4 regions of the Klebsiella sp. R445 genome follow, and region 3 is predicted to be linked to each of the others. Evidence: predicted binding sites of a transcription regulator. Region 3 holds the regulator's gene; each other region holds the start of a gene.
What was found. The regulator PurR, encoded in region 3, represses purine synthesis genes. The targets are predictions, from matches to a motif close to CANGCAAACGTTTGCNTG.

Region 1 (3,133 bases), 1.0 Mb from region 3:
AGCTCGGACAATTCAATCAGACCTTCGCTATTAAAGCGCGCAGCCTGACGGTCGGCGGCGGTGGGCGTGCGATACCAGACGTGGGAACGAAACGCCGGCAGGGTAGCGCCCAGGGCGGCAACTTCATCGGCAAACGCGTGAACGTCGCCATTTTCCGCAGCGTGGAACCAGTTAACCTGGGCGGCATGCTGCGTTTTTGCCAGCGTTTCGAGCATCGCCAGCATCGGTGTCTGACCAACCCCGCCGGAGATCAGCGTTACCGGTGTTTGCGCGGTGACGTCGAGGAAGAAGTCACCTGCCGGTGCCGCCAGATGTACGATATCCCCTTCCTGCGCCGCAGCGTGAAGCCAGTTTGAAACCTGGCCACCGTTTTCACGTTTCACCGCGATGCGATAGCTTTTGCCATTTGGCTTGCGGGTCAGCGAGTACTGGCGAATTTCCTGATATTCAAACCCTTCCGGCTTCAGCCAGATAGCCAGGTACTGGCCCGGCTGGTAATCGGCGACCGGCTGACCGTCTACCGGCTCCAGGTCGAAGCTGGTAATCAGGGCACTGCGCGGGGCTTTGCGGGTAATGCGGAACGCTCGGGTGCCTTCCCAGCCGCCGGTTTTGCTGGCGTTCTGCTGGTAGATTTCCGCTTCACGGTTGATAAAGACGTTCGCCAGTACACCATAGGCTTTTCCCCATGCGTCAAGCACCTCCTGGCCCGGGCTGAACAGCTCATCGAGCGTCGCCAGCAGGTGAGCACCCACGATGTTGTACTGTTCCGGTTTGATCTGGAAGCTGGTGTGTTTCTGCGCGATTTTCTCGACTGCCGGCAGCAGGGCAGGCAGGTTCTCGATGTTGCTGGCGTAAGCCGCAATCGCATTAAACAGCGCTTCACGCTGATCGCCGTTACGCTGGTTGCTCATGTTGAAGATCTCTTTGAGCTCCGGGTTATGCGCGAACATGCGATCGTAAAAATGGGCGGTCAGCTTAGGGCCGGTTTCGACGAGCAAGGGGATCGTGGCTTTGACGGTAGCGATGGTTTGAGCGTCGAGCATAGCAGCTTCCTTAAGAGTTATTTAAATGATGTATTTTATATGCATCTTATAAAAATAACCCTGCAATGTAAATGGTTCTTTAACACTTTTCCCTGTAGTGGTAACAACATGAATTATTTGCATCACAAACCTGAAAAGAAATCCGTTGATAATCGTGGAGTCGTTGTTGCTCAAAGCCTTGTATCATGCGGAGCCAATCGTTTGCGTAAAATCCTTTGTCAAGACCTGTTATCACAGAACGATTCAGTTATACTGTGGGCCGTTGCCCGAAAAGGCCCCCCTTTTAGAGCTGTAATCTATTGTTAGCTGAGCAGGAGATGCGGATGTTAAAGCGTGAAATGAACATTGCCGATTATGATGCCGAACTGTGGCAGGCTATGGAGCAGGAAAAAGTACGTCAGGAAGAGCACATCGAACTGATCGCCTCCGAGAACTACACCAGCCCGCGCGTCATGCAGGCGCAGGGTTCTCAGCTGACCAACAAATATGCCGAAGGCTATCCGGGCAAGCGCTACTACGGCGGTTGCGAATACGTTGATATCGTTGAGCAACTGGCTATCGATCGTGCAAAAGAGCTGTTCGGCGCTGATTATGCCAACGTGCAGCCGCACTCTGGTTCTCAGGCTAACTTTGCGGTCTACACCGCGCTGCTGCAGCCGGGCGATACCGTTCTGGGTATGAACCTGGCACAAGGCGGTCACCTGACTCACGGCTCCCCGGTAAACTTCTCCGGCAAGCTGTACAACATCATTCCTTACGGTATCGATGAGTCCGGTAAAATTGACTACGAAGATATGGCTAAGCAGGCTCAGGAACACAAACCGAAGATGATCATCGGTGGTTTCTCTGCTTACTCCGGCATCGTTGACTGGGCAAAAATGCGTGAAATCGCTGACAGCATCGGCGCCTATCTGTTCGTTGATATGGCTCACGTTGCAGGCCTGATCGCGGCAGACGTGTACCCGAACCCGGTTCCGCATGCTCACGTTGTGACCACCACCACCCACAAAACCCTGGCGGGTCCGCGCGGCGGCCTGATCCTGGCGAAGGGCGGTAGCGAAGAACTGTACAAAAAACTGAACTCTGCCGTCTTCCCAAGCGCGCAGGGCGGCCCGCTGATGCACGTTATCGCGGGTAAAGCTGTCGCACTGAAAGAAGCGATGGAGCCTGAGTTCAAAGTCTACCAGCAGCAGGTTGCTAAGAACGCGAAAGCGATGGTTGAAGTGTTCCTGAACCGTGGCTACAAAGTGGTTTCCGGCGGTACTGAAAACCACCTGTTCCTGCTGGATCTGGTCGACAAAAACCTGACCGGTAAAGAAGCTGACGCTGCCCTGGGCCGCGCCAACATCACCGTCAACAAAAACAGTGTACCGAACGATCCGAAGAGCCCGTTTGTGACTTCCGGTATCCGTATTGGTTCTCCGGCCGTGACTCGCCGTGGCTTTAAAGAAGCGGAAGTCAAAGAGCTGGCTGGCTGGATGTGTGACGTGCTGGACAACATCAATGACGAAGCGGTCATTGAGCGCGTGAAGGGCAAAGTGCTGGACGTCTGTGCACGCTTCCCGGTTTACGCATAACGTTTAGTGACGCAAGCGTAAAGAAAAAGGCCGCAAATGCGGCCTTTTTTACGTCTGGCGATCGGTGCTTAACGACGGTCGAGGGAGAGCGACCCCGGCCCGGTGATGGCCAGCAGCAAGAAGGCTCCGGCGATACTGACGTTTTTGTAGAAGTTAATCATGTTAGGTAAAACCGCATCCCCGGTCATGTCCCAGTAATGGTGACCAATGACGGCGGTGCCGAGGGTGTAAAAAATAAAAATAACCGCCAGCGGACGGGTAAAGAAGCCGAGGATAATCAGGATGGCCGCCGGAACCTCCATCACGATGGCGATAATCGCCGACAGCGTCGGGAGCGGAGCGCCGGAGGACGCCATGTACTGTACCGTGCCGCTAAAGCCCATCAGTTTGGGATAGCCAAACAAAATAAACAACAACACCACCGCAATACGGGCGATCAACAGCAACACGGGGCGGGAAGCACCAAAATCAAAATAGCGTAGTGTGTTCATAATCAATCCGTTGTGAAGATGA
Region 2 (3,133 bases), 1.2 Mb from region 3:
GATGCTGCCGACATTTAACGCTTCGAGCATCTGCGGTCCCGCCGGGAACTCCACCCAGGAGATGGTGGTATGTGGATAGCGTTTTTCCAGCAGCTGGTGGCTTTTGGCCAGCACCATGCTGACGCTGCCTTTTTGGTAGCCGATGCGCAGCGCGTCAGGCGTGGTTTCCGCCGCGTGGCTCAGGGCAGAAAATGTCAGTAACCCGCTGAGGGTCAAGGTTCGCAGGATATTACGCATGCTCCACCCCGCGAATGGTCTTGAGGCCAGGGGCCCGGCTGGCGGTGCGGTGCAGCGCTTGCCAGAACGTTTCCAGCGCCTGATCGAGGCGGCCCTGCAGGTTTGGCGTAAACTGCGGCTTGTGCTGATAGTCGGTTATCTGGCTATCGTCAGCAAAGACGCCGTGGAGGATCTCCTGGGCTTTCAGGGCGTTGAGAACCGGCTTCAGGGCATAATCCACCGCCAGCATATGGGCGATAGTGCCGCCGGTGGCCAGCGGCAGGACGATTTTCCCCTCCAGCGCCCGCTCCGGCAGCAGGTCGAGCAGGGTCTTCAGGGCACCGGAAAACGACGCTTTATAGACCGGGGTGGCGATAATCAACCCGTCAGCGCCGGACAGTTGTTCGTTGAGGGTCTGCAGCGCCGGGCTATCGAAACGGGCATAAAGCAGGTCTTCCGGGGCAAAGTTTTGCAGGTGCCAGTGGCAAACTTCAACATCAACCGCGGAGAGTGTTGCTCTGGCATATTCCAGAAGCGCACTGGAACGGGAAGGATAGCGCGGGCTGCCCGCAAGTGTAATGACACGCATCGTCTCTCTCCTTATAACTAAATGTTTGCATTTATCTATAATTGATAACATTTGCGTGCAGTGTGACAGAGGCGATTTATTTCCCTAAATGATTTTTCCACCCTTGTTTTGTCAGAATTTGCATAATGGAAGGGAAGAGAAGAAAACGTTTGCGTCGGATGCGAGATTTTTTGTTGTAGGTCAATTCCCTTTCTGGCGCCGATCGAACATAATACGCCCCCGGTTTGCCACCGGGAATCCAGGAGAGTTCATGTACTACCCCTTCGTTCGTAAAGCCCTTTTTCAGCTCGATCCTGAGCGCGCTCATGAAGTTACTTTTCAACAATTACGCCGAGTATCAGGTACGCCGCTGGAAATGCTGGTTCGCCAGAAGGTGCCGACCAAACCGGTTACCTGCATGGGTCTCACATTTAAGAATCCGCTGGGTCTGGCCGCAGGGCTGGATAAGAATGGCGAGTGCATCGACGCGCTCGGCGCCATGGGGTTCGGCTCTATTGAAATTGGCACCGTGACGCCACGCCCGCAGCCGGGCAACGACAAGCCGAGGATCTTCCGTCTGGTCGATGCGGAAGGTTTGATCAACCGCATGGGCTTTAATAACCACGGCGTTGATAACCTGGTTGAGAACGTCAAAAAGGCGCATTTTGACGGTATCCTCGGCATTAATATCGGCAAGAATAAAGATACGCCGGTCGAGCAGGGTAAAGATGATTATCTGATTTGTATGGAAAAAATCTATCCCTATGCCGGTTATATCGCCATTAATATCTCCTCGCCGAATACGCCAGGGCTGCGTACCTTACAATATGGTGAGGCCCTCGACGATCTGCTTTCCGGTATTAAAAATAAGCAACTGGAGCTTCAGCAGAAGCATCAAAAATATGTTCCAGTAGCGGTGAAGATCGCGCCGGATCTTTCTCTCGAAGAATTGATCCAGGTCGCCGATAGTTTAGTTCGTCATAATATTGATGGCGTCATCGCGACCAATACCACCCTCGATCGTTCGCTGGTACAGGGAATGAAATTCTGTGATGAAACCGGTGGTCTTAGCGGTCGTCCGCTGCAGCTGAAGAGTACAGAAATTATCCGTATGCTGGCGGCGGAATTAAATGGTCGGTTACCTATTATCGGTGTTGGCGGGATTGATTCGGTGATCGCCGCGCGAGAAAAAATGGCCGCGGGGGCGAGTCTGGTCCAGATTTATTCCGGGTTTATTTTTAAAGGGCCGCCCCTGATTAAAGAAATTGTTACCCATATCTAATCTTTTCCCCCTCTGATCCCACCCAGGGCTTTATTTCCGGCCCTGGTTGTTTTATATTCCTTCATTGTTGCTTATTTAGACATTTTAGTCTTTTCTTAATTTTGGAAATAATTTTGTTGCAGGATGCCATTGTAATTAAGGCTGGACGCAAAAGAGGGCGAGTAGACGATGCGAATTAAACCTGACGATAACTGGCGTTGGTATTACGATGAAGAGCACGATCGTATGATGCTCGATTTGGCCAATGGTATGTTGTTCCGTTCGCGTTTTGCGCGTCGGATGTTAACCCCGGACGCCTTCGCGCCATCCGGATTTTGCGTTGACGATGCTGCGCTTTATTTTTCCTTCGAAGAGAAATGTCGCGATATAGAATTATCGAAAGAGCAGCGCGCGGAATTAGTCCTTAATGCGCTGGTCGCGATTCGCTTCCTGAAACCACAAATGCCAAAAAGCTGGCATTTCACTTCTCATGACGCCAGCTGGCAGCCGGTGAGCGGTGATGCCGCCAGCGCCTGGCTCAGCGATACCGGACAACAGGTGAATTTGCTGGTGGTTGAACCCGGGGAAAATGCGGCCCTGTGTTTGCTGGCCCAGCCGGGAGTGACGGTCGCAGGACGTATTTTGCAGCTTGGTGACGTGATTAAAATTATGAACGACCGACTGCAACCGGCATCAGGTGCCGCCAGCTACAGTCTGGGTCAGGCGGTGTAAACACCACGTTGGCTAAGGAGCCAGCCGTAAAGCAGTTTTAGGTACGCAGCTACAGCACAGAATGGTGCCATCTGCCGCCACCGCGTTTTTCTTCAGCGGGCTGACTTCACCTTCTTCCAGCCGGATACGGCAGCTGCCACAGATGCCGGCCCGACAGGAGTAGGGAATGCGAATGCCTTTTTGCTCCAGCTGCTCCAGCAGGACCTGCTGCGTATTGCCGTTAAAACTCTGTCCCTGCCACGCGATCTCCACCACGGAATCCTGCTGTGAATCTACCGCCAGCGTCTCGTCGCTCTCGCCTGCGCCGTAGGCTTTTGCCGGACCACGCGTTAACACTTCCACTTCATCGCCAACCC
Region 3 (3,133 bases):
GATCACCCGCCAGCAGTGCCAGCAGATAGCCAATGGCTGGCGCGGTCAGTTGTCAATTGCCGTCGATGACATCGTCAAACCGGCACGAATGCGCCAGATGATTGTCGATTTTTATCGTCACTTTTCGGACGTTGAGCTGATTGTCTTTCAGGAAGTGTTCAACGGCGTCTGGGATGCGCTGGCGGATGGCCGCGTGGAGCTGGCGATTGGAGCGACGCGTTCGATTCCGGTCGGGGGGCGCTACGCCTTTCGCGATATGGGCATGCTGAACTGGCACTGCGTAGTGGCCAGCCATCATCCACTGGCGCAGATGACCAGTCCGCTGAGTGATGACGAGTTGCGCAACTGGCCCTCATTGGTCAGAGAGGATACTTCCCGGTCTTTACCAAAACGAACGACCTGGCTGCTGGATAACCAAAAGCGTGTGGTGGTGCCCGACTGGGAATCCTCTGCCACCTGTCTGTCTGCCGGGCTTTGCGTGGGGATGGTACCGACGCACTTTGCCCGTCCGTGGATCGACCGGGGAGAATGGGTCGCCCTTGAACTGGAAAACCCGTTTCCGGATGCGGCGTGCTGCCTGACCTGGCAACAGAGCGACGCATCGCCTGCGCTGCTGTGGATGCTGGATTATCTTGGCGATAGTGAAACGTTAAACCGGGAATGGTTGCGGGCGCCGGATTAGCCGGCGCCGGGAAGGGGACTAACGGCGGTAATCGACAAACGGGCCGTCAACGACGGAACGACGCTCCACCAGGCGCGGGTGAACCTCGATAGACTGGGACTCTTCACGCTTGTTGACGATACGATCCATCAGCATATTAAACGCGGCTTCGCCGAGGGAGTCTTTCGGTTGATGAATCGTGGTCAGCGCCGGGCTGAAATAGCGGGCGTTGCGCACGTTGTCATAGCCGATCAGCGAAATGTCCTGCGGTACGCGCAGCCCCATTTCATCCGCCGCGCAAATAGCACCCATCGCCATGATGTCGCCGCCGCAGAAGACTGCCGTCGGGCGGTGGTGTTGGTTCAGGATATGCTGCATCGCGCGATAGCCGGACTCCGGTTCGAAGTCACCCTGTTCAATCCAGTTATCCGGTACGGAAATCTGCGCTTCTTCCATGGCTTTCATAAAGCCTGCCAGACGTCCGGCACCGGTGTTACGTTCCAGCGGGCCGGGGATCACGCCAATTTCGCGATGGCCGCGTTCCACCAGATAACGACCGGCCATATAGCCGCCTTCAAAGGCGTTATCGATGACAGAATCGGTAAAGTCGGCCTTGGCCTCGCCCCAGTCCATCACCACCATTGGAATATGGCGGTACTCTTCCAGCATGCTCAGCACCGATTCCGGATATTCGGAGCACATGACCAGCAGGCCGTCGACGCGCTTTTGCGCCATCATTGACAGGTAAGCCTGCTGCTTTTCGAGATCGTTCCATGCATTACCCAGAATCAGGGTATAGCCTTTTTGGAAGCAGCTTTTTTCAACGGCTTCGATAATTTCAGCAAAATAGGCCGCTTCGCTGCTGGTTGCCAGCAGACCAATAGATTTGGTGTGATTAACCTTCAGGCTGCGCGCGACAGCACTCGGTGAGTAGTGCAGTTCTTTAATGGCGGCCCAGACCGCATTGCGCGTCTCTTCCGCAACGAAACGGGTTTTGTTAATAACATGTGATACTGTTGTAGTGGAAACGTTTGCGCGCTTCGCTACATCTTTAATAGTTGCCATTACTTCTCACTCCAGACCTTGACCTGAACGTCTGATAATCGGTACGTAAACGTTTGCCTAAACACACCCTGAATACAATGTTCAACATTGCATCACGTCGGGAAAACGACACAGAACGACAGGAAGGGGTCAATGGCCGATACGCTTTCAAATTAGCGTGGGATTTTGTCCGATCTTGCGGCAAAGGGGAAGAGCAAAAATGTGTATCACCCTAAATCCTGGAAGATTTTTATGCGATATTGTGCAAAAATGAGCAAGCTCACTTTTCGTGTGGGAAAAACAGGGGGAAAAATTGATGGATACAGATTTAAAATTTTCGCTGACAACAACGATTATTGTTCTAGGTCTAATCGTTGCCGCCGGGCTGACCGCAGTTCTGCACTAATTTTCCCGGGGGAGAGGTCACTTTCCCCCCGTTCCCGCCATTATTATCATTTTCGCAAAAATCTTTTGCCATTTCGTTTACTTTTGTTTTTCTGTGATTGATGTCATGCTTTTGACTTCTGATGAGATACCGTCGCCGATGACGGTCTGCTGGAGTCATGCAATGAAAATCAACTTTCCCCTGCTCGCGCTGGCGATAGGCGCATTTGGTATTGGTACGACGGAGTTTTCCCCGATGGGATTACTGCCAGTCATTGCCAAAGGCGTCGACGTGTCTATTCCGGCTGCGGGAATGCTGATCAGCGCCTATGCGATAGGTGTGATGGTTGGTGCGCCGCTGATGACGCTGCTGCTTTCTCATCGTGCGCGAAGAAACGCGCTGATTTTCCTGATGGCGATCTTCACCCTCGGCAACGTTCTCTCTTCCATGGCTCCTGATTACACCACGCTGCTGATTTCACGCATTATCACCAGCCTTAACCATGGTGCTTTCTTTGGCCTCGGTTCGGTAGTGGCCGCCAGCGTCGTCCCGAAAGACAAACAGGCCAGCGCGGTTGCCACCATGTTTATGGGGCTGACGATCGCCAATATCGGCGGCGTGCCGGCGGCGACCTGGCTTGGCGAGACTATCGGCTGGCGGATGTCGTTCCTTGCTACCGCAGGGCTGGGAGTGGTGGCGATGATCAGCCTGTGGTTCTCTCTGCCTAAAGGCAGCGCCGGTGAGCGTCCGAATGTTAAACAGGAGCTGTCGGTGCTGGTGCGTCCGCAGGTGCTTTCCGCCCTGTTGACCACGGTGCTTGGGGCGGGGGCCATGTTCACCCTCTATACCTACATTTCTCCGGTGCTGCATACCATTACCCATGCTTCGCCGCTGTTTGTCACCGCGATGCTGGTGTTGATTGGCGTGGGCTTCTCGCTGGGCAACTACCTGGGCGGTAAATTCGCCGACCGCTCCGTCTCCGGGACGCTGAAGGGCTTTCTGCTGCTGTTGATGGTGATTATGCTGGCGATTCCGTTACTGGC
Region 4 (3,133 bases), 2.6 Mb from region 3:
GCAAAACGTACCGGTGTTGCCGTCTCGGCTCTGCATTTCTACGAGAGCAAAGGGCTGATTCACAGCCAGCGCAATACCGGCAATCAGCGGCGCTATCGACGTGACGTGCTACGTGCGGTGGCGATCATTAAAATTGCCCAGCGTATCGGTATCCCGCTGGCGACCATCGGCGATGCGTTTGGCGTATTGCCGGAGGGGCATAACCTGAGCGCCAAAGAGTGGAAGCAGCTCTCGTCGCAGTGGCGGGAAGAGCTGGACCGCCGCATCCATACCCTTACCGCGCTGCGCGATCAACTGGATGGCTGTATTGGTTGCGGTTGCCTGTCACGGCGCGACTGCCCGTTGCGTAACCCGGGAGATAAACTGGGTGAAGAGGGGACTGGGGCGCGACTGCTGGAAGATGACGTATAAAAACTAAAGCGCCACAACAGGGCGCTTTAGTTGTTTTCCGGTCTTTGTCTTTTACTCTATCCTACTGGTTCGCAGGAGGGTTTCCCCCGACGTCGACTCCCCTCAGTATTGCGCAAGATGTTGATGGAGGTTCCGGATTGCGTCGACAATTTAATTGTGGCACAGCCCCGTCATTTCACCGGTTTATTTCGCCGAAATTTTTCCGCCAATCGTCGTCAGTTCCTATAGTTAATTCGAACAACTGACGGGAGAATCTCCATGCTGACGGTGCATCACCTCAATCAATCGCGATCGCAGCGCGTGCTGTGGGCGCTTGAAGAACTCCAGCTGCCCTATCGCGTGGTCAGCTACCAGCGGCAGAAGAACATGCTGGCGCCCCCGGAACTGAAAAAGATCCATCCGCTTGGCAAATCGCCGGTGGTGGAAGATAACGGCTACGTGCTGGCGGAGTCGGGCGCGATTCTGGAATATTTGCAGGAAACCTACGATAGCGAACAGCAGTTCAGGCCGCAGGGGACCGCCGACAAGCTGCAATATCGTTTCTGGCTGCATTATGCCGAGGGTTCGCTGATGCCGCTGCTGTTGATGAAGCTGGTTTTTGCCAGCCTCGGCAAACCGCCGATCCCTCTCGGCATGCGAACGCTGGGTAACGTGCTGGGCAAGGGCGTGCAGAAAGCCTGGCTGGATCGACAAATTGCCACTCACGCCCGCTATATAGAAGAGCATCTTGCCAGCCAGCCGTGGTTTGCGGGGGCAACGCTGAGCATGGCCGATATCCAGCTCAGTTTTCCGGTGATGGCGCTGCTGGCGCGCGGTGGTATTGCCGATTTGCCGCACATCCGGCGCTGGGTGCAGCAGGTGGAACAGCGTCCGGCCTGGCAACGGGCGATTGAACGCGGCGGTCCGTTCACCCTGCCGGAGTGAAGTAGTGATTTTTGTGATGACCGCCAGGAATTGCTATCAGCGCAATACAAAAATGTTACCGGATTGCGCATGAACGACAACGTTTGCGCATCGGCTGGTTATTTCGTGAGCGTCATAAGCAAAATTTAGCGAATTAGCGTAAACATCAGTTGAAAAGGCCCATCTAAAGGCTGGATAATCGTTTGCTTTTTTATTTTGCTCGCTATTTATCCCAGAAATAATTCGAGTTGCAGGACAACAATGCGCAGGCAACTTGAAGGATGACGGGTATATCCTCCTTTGCGGGGAGGTGGGTAAATTTATTCTGACCACCGTATTGTATGCGTGGAGTTAAACGTTTGCTTTTTGCAGCCCCCCTGGCGTTGCAAGCAGCACAAGGAGATCGCGTTTAACTGGCAGTGGATGGTCCATCACGTATGCAGACAAACGATAAAAATTTTCAGGGGACGTTTTCTATGTCTACGCCTTCAGCGCGTACCGGCGGTTCACTAGACGCCTGGTTTAAAATTTCAGCTCGTGGCAGCTCCGTTCGTCAGGAGATTGTCGCCGGTTTAACCACTTTTCTGGCGATGGTGTACTCGGTCATTGTTGTCCCAGGCATGCTGGGGAAAGCCGGGTTCCCTCCGGCCGCGGTGTTTGTTTCCACCTGTCTGGTCGCAGGTGTCGGCTCTCTGGTGATGGGGCTGTGGGCAAACCTGCCGCTGGCGATCGGTTGTGCTATTTCGCTGACCGCGTTTACCGCCTTCAGTCTGGTACTGGGGCAACACATCAGTATCCCGGTAGCGCTGGGTGCTGTATTCCTGATGGGTGTGCTGTTTACGGTGATCTCCGCCACCGGCATTCGTAGCTGGATCCTGCGCAATTTACCGCAGGGCGTTGCGCACGGTACCGGGATTGGTATCGGCCTGTTTCTGCTGCTGATCGCCGCTAACGGCGTGGGTCTGGTCATTAAAAACCCGCTGGACGGCCTGCCGGTCGCGCTGGGTAACTTCGACAGCTTCCCGGTGATCATGTCCCTGATTGGCCTGGCGGTGATTATTGGCCTGGAAAAAATGAAAGTCCCGGGCGGTATTCTGCTGACGATTATCGGTGTTTCTATTGTCGGCCTGATCTTTGACCCGAACGTTCACTTCTCCGGCATTTTCGCGATGCCTTCGCTGAGCGATGACCAAGGCAACTCGCTGATTGGCAGCCTGGACATTATGGGGGCGCTGAATCCGGTGGTACTGCCTAGCGTACTGGCGCTGGTGATGACCGCGGTGTTTGATGCGACCGGCACCATTCGTGCAGTGGCGGGTCAGGCTAACCTGCTGGATAAAGACGGACAGATTATTAACGGCGGCAAAGCGCTGACCACCGACTCCCTGAGCAGCGTCTTCTCCGGCGTGGTTGGGGCAGCACCGGCGGCCGTATATATCGAATCAGCGGCAGGTACTGCGGCAGGCGGCAAAACCGGCCTCACCGCGGTGACCGTTGGCGTGCTGTTCCTGCTGATCCTGTTCCTCTCCCCGCTCTCTTATCTGGTCCCGGCGTATGCCACGGCTCCGGCGCTGATGTATGTCGGCCTGCTGATGCTGAGCAACGTTGCCAAAATCGACTTTAATGATTTCGTCGATGCGATGGCGGGTCTGATCACCGCGGTCTTTATCGTGCTGACCTGTAACATCGTAACCGGCATTATGATCGGTTTTGCCACCCTGGTGATTGGCCGTCTGGTCTCTGGTGAATGGCGTAAGCTGAACCTGGGCACCGTCATCATCGCCGCGGCGCTGGTGATCTTCTACGCCGGCGGTTGGGC

Region 1: glyA (serine hydroxymethyltransferase) is a predicted target of PurR. The motif match lies at 1,234-1,251, and genes of this name have one in related genera.
Region 2: pyrD (quinone-dependent dihydroorotate dehydrogenase) is a predicted target of PurR. The motif match lies at 944-961, and genes of this name have one in related genera.
Region 4: ACMYSN_RS13180 (NCS2 family permease) is a predicted target of PurR. The motif match lies at 1,663-1,680, and genes of this name have one in related genera.

What each region holds. Positions count from the first base shown of each region.
Region 1 is NZ_CP180446.1:4,502,014-4,505,146, forward strand. Features, by position in the region: gene hmpA (NO-inducible flavohemoprotein) at 1-1,043, opposite strand, end outside; gene glyA (serine hydroxymethyltransferase) at 1,367-2,620, shown strand; gene ACMYSN_RS21330 (DoxX family protein) at 2,689-3,111, opposite strand.
Region 2 is NZ_CP180446.1:1,376,263-1,379,395, reverse strand. Features, by position in the region: gene ACMYSN_RS06460 (sulfonate ABC transporter substrate-binding protein) at 1-237, opposite strand, end outside; gene ssuE (NAD(P)H-dependent FMN reductase) at 230-805, opposite strand; gene pyrD (quinone-dependent dihydroorotate dehydrogenase) at 1,056-2,066, shown strand; gene zapC (cell division protein ZapC) at 2,235-2,777, shown strand; gene ACMYSN_RS06440 (YcbX family protein) at 2,790-3,133, opposite strand, start outside.
Region 3 is NZ_CP180446.1:211,019-214,151, forward strand. Features, by position in the region: gene punR (LysR family transcriptional regulator) at 1-682, shown strand, start outside; gene purR (HTH-type transcriptional repressor PurR) at 701-1,726, opposite strand; gene cydH (cytochrome bd-I oxidase subunit CydH) at 2,022-2,111, shown strand; gene ACMYSN_RS00980 (MFS transporter) at 2,274-3,133, shown strand, end outside.
Region 4 is NZ_CP180446.1:2,812,897-2,816,029, reverse strand. Features, by position in the region: gene soxR (redox-sensitive transcriptional activator SoxR) at 1-411, shown strand, start outside; gene ACMYSN_RS13185 (glutathione S-transferase family protein) at 670-1,335, shown strand; gene ACMYSN_RS13180 (NCS2 family permease) at 1,791-3,133, shown strand, end outside.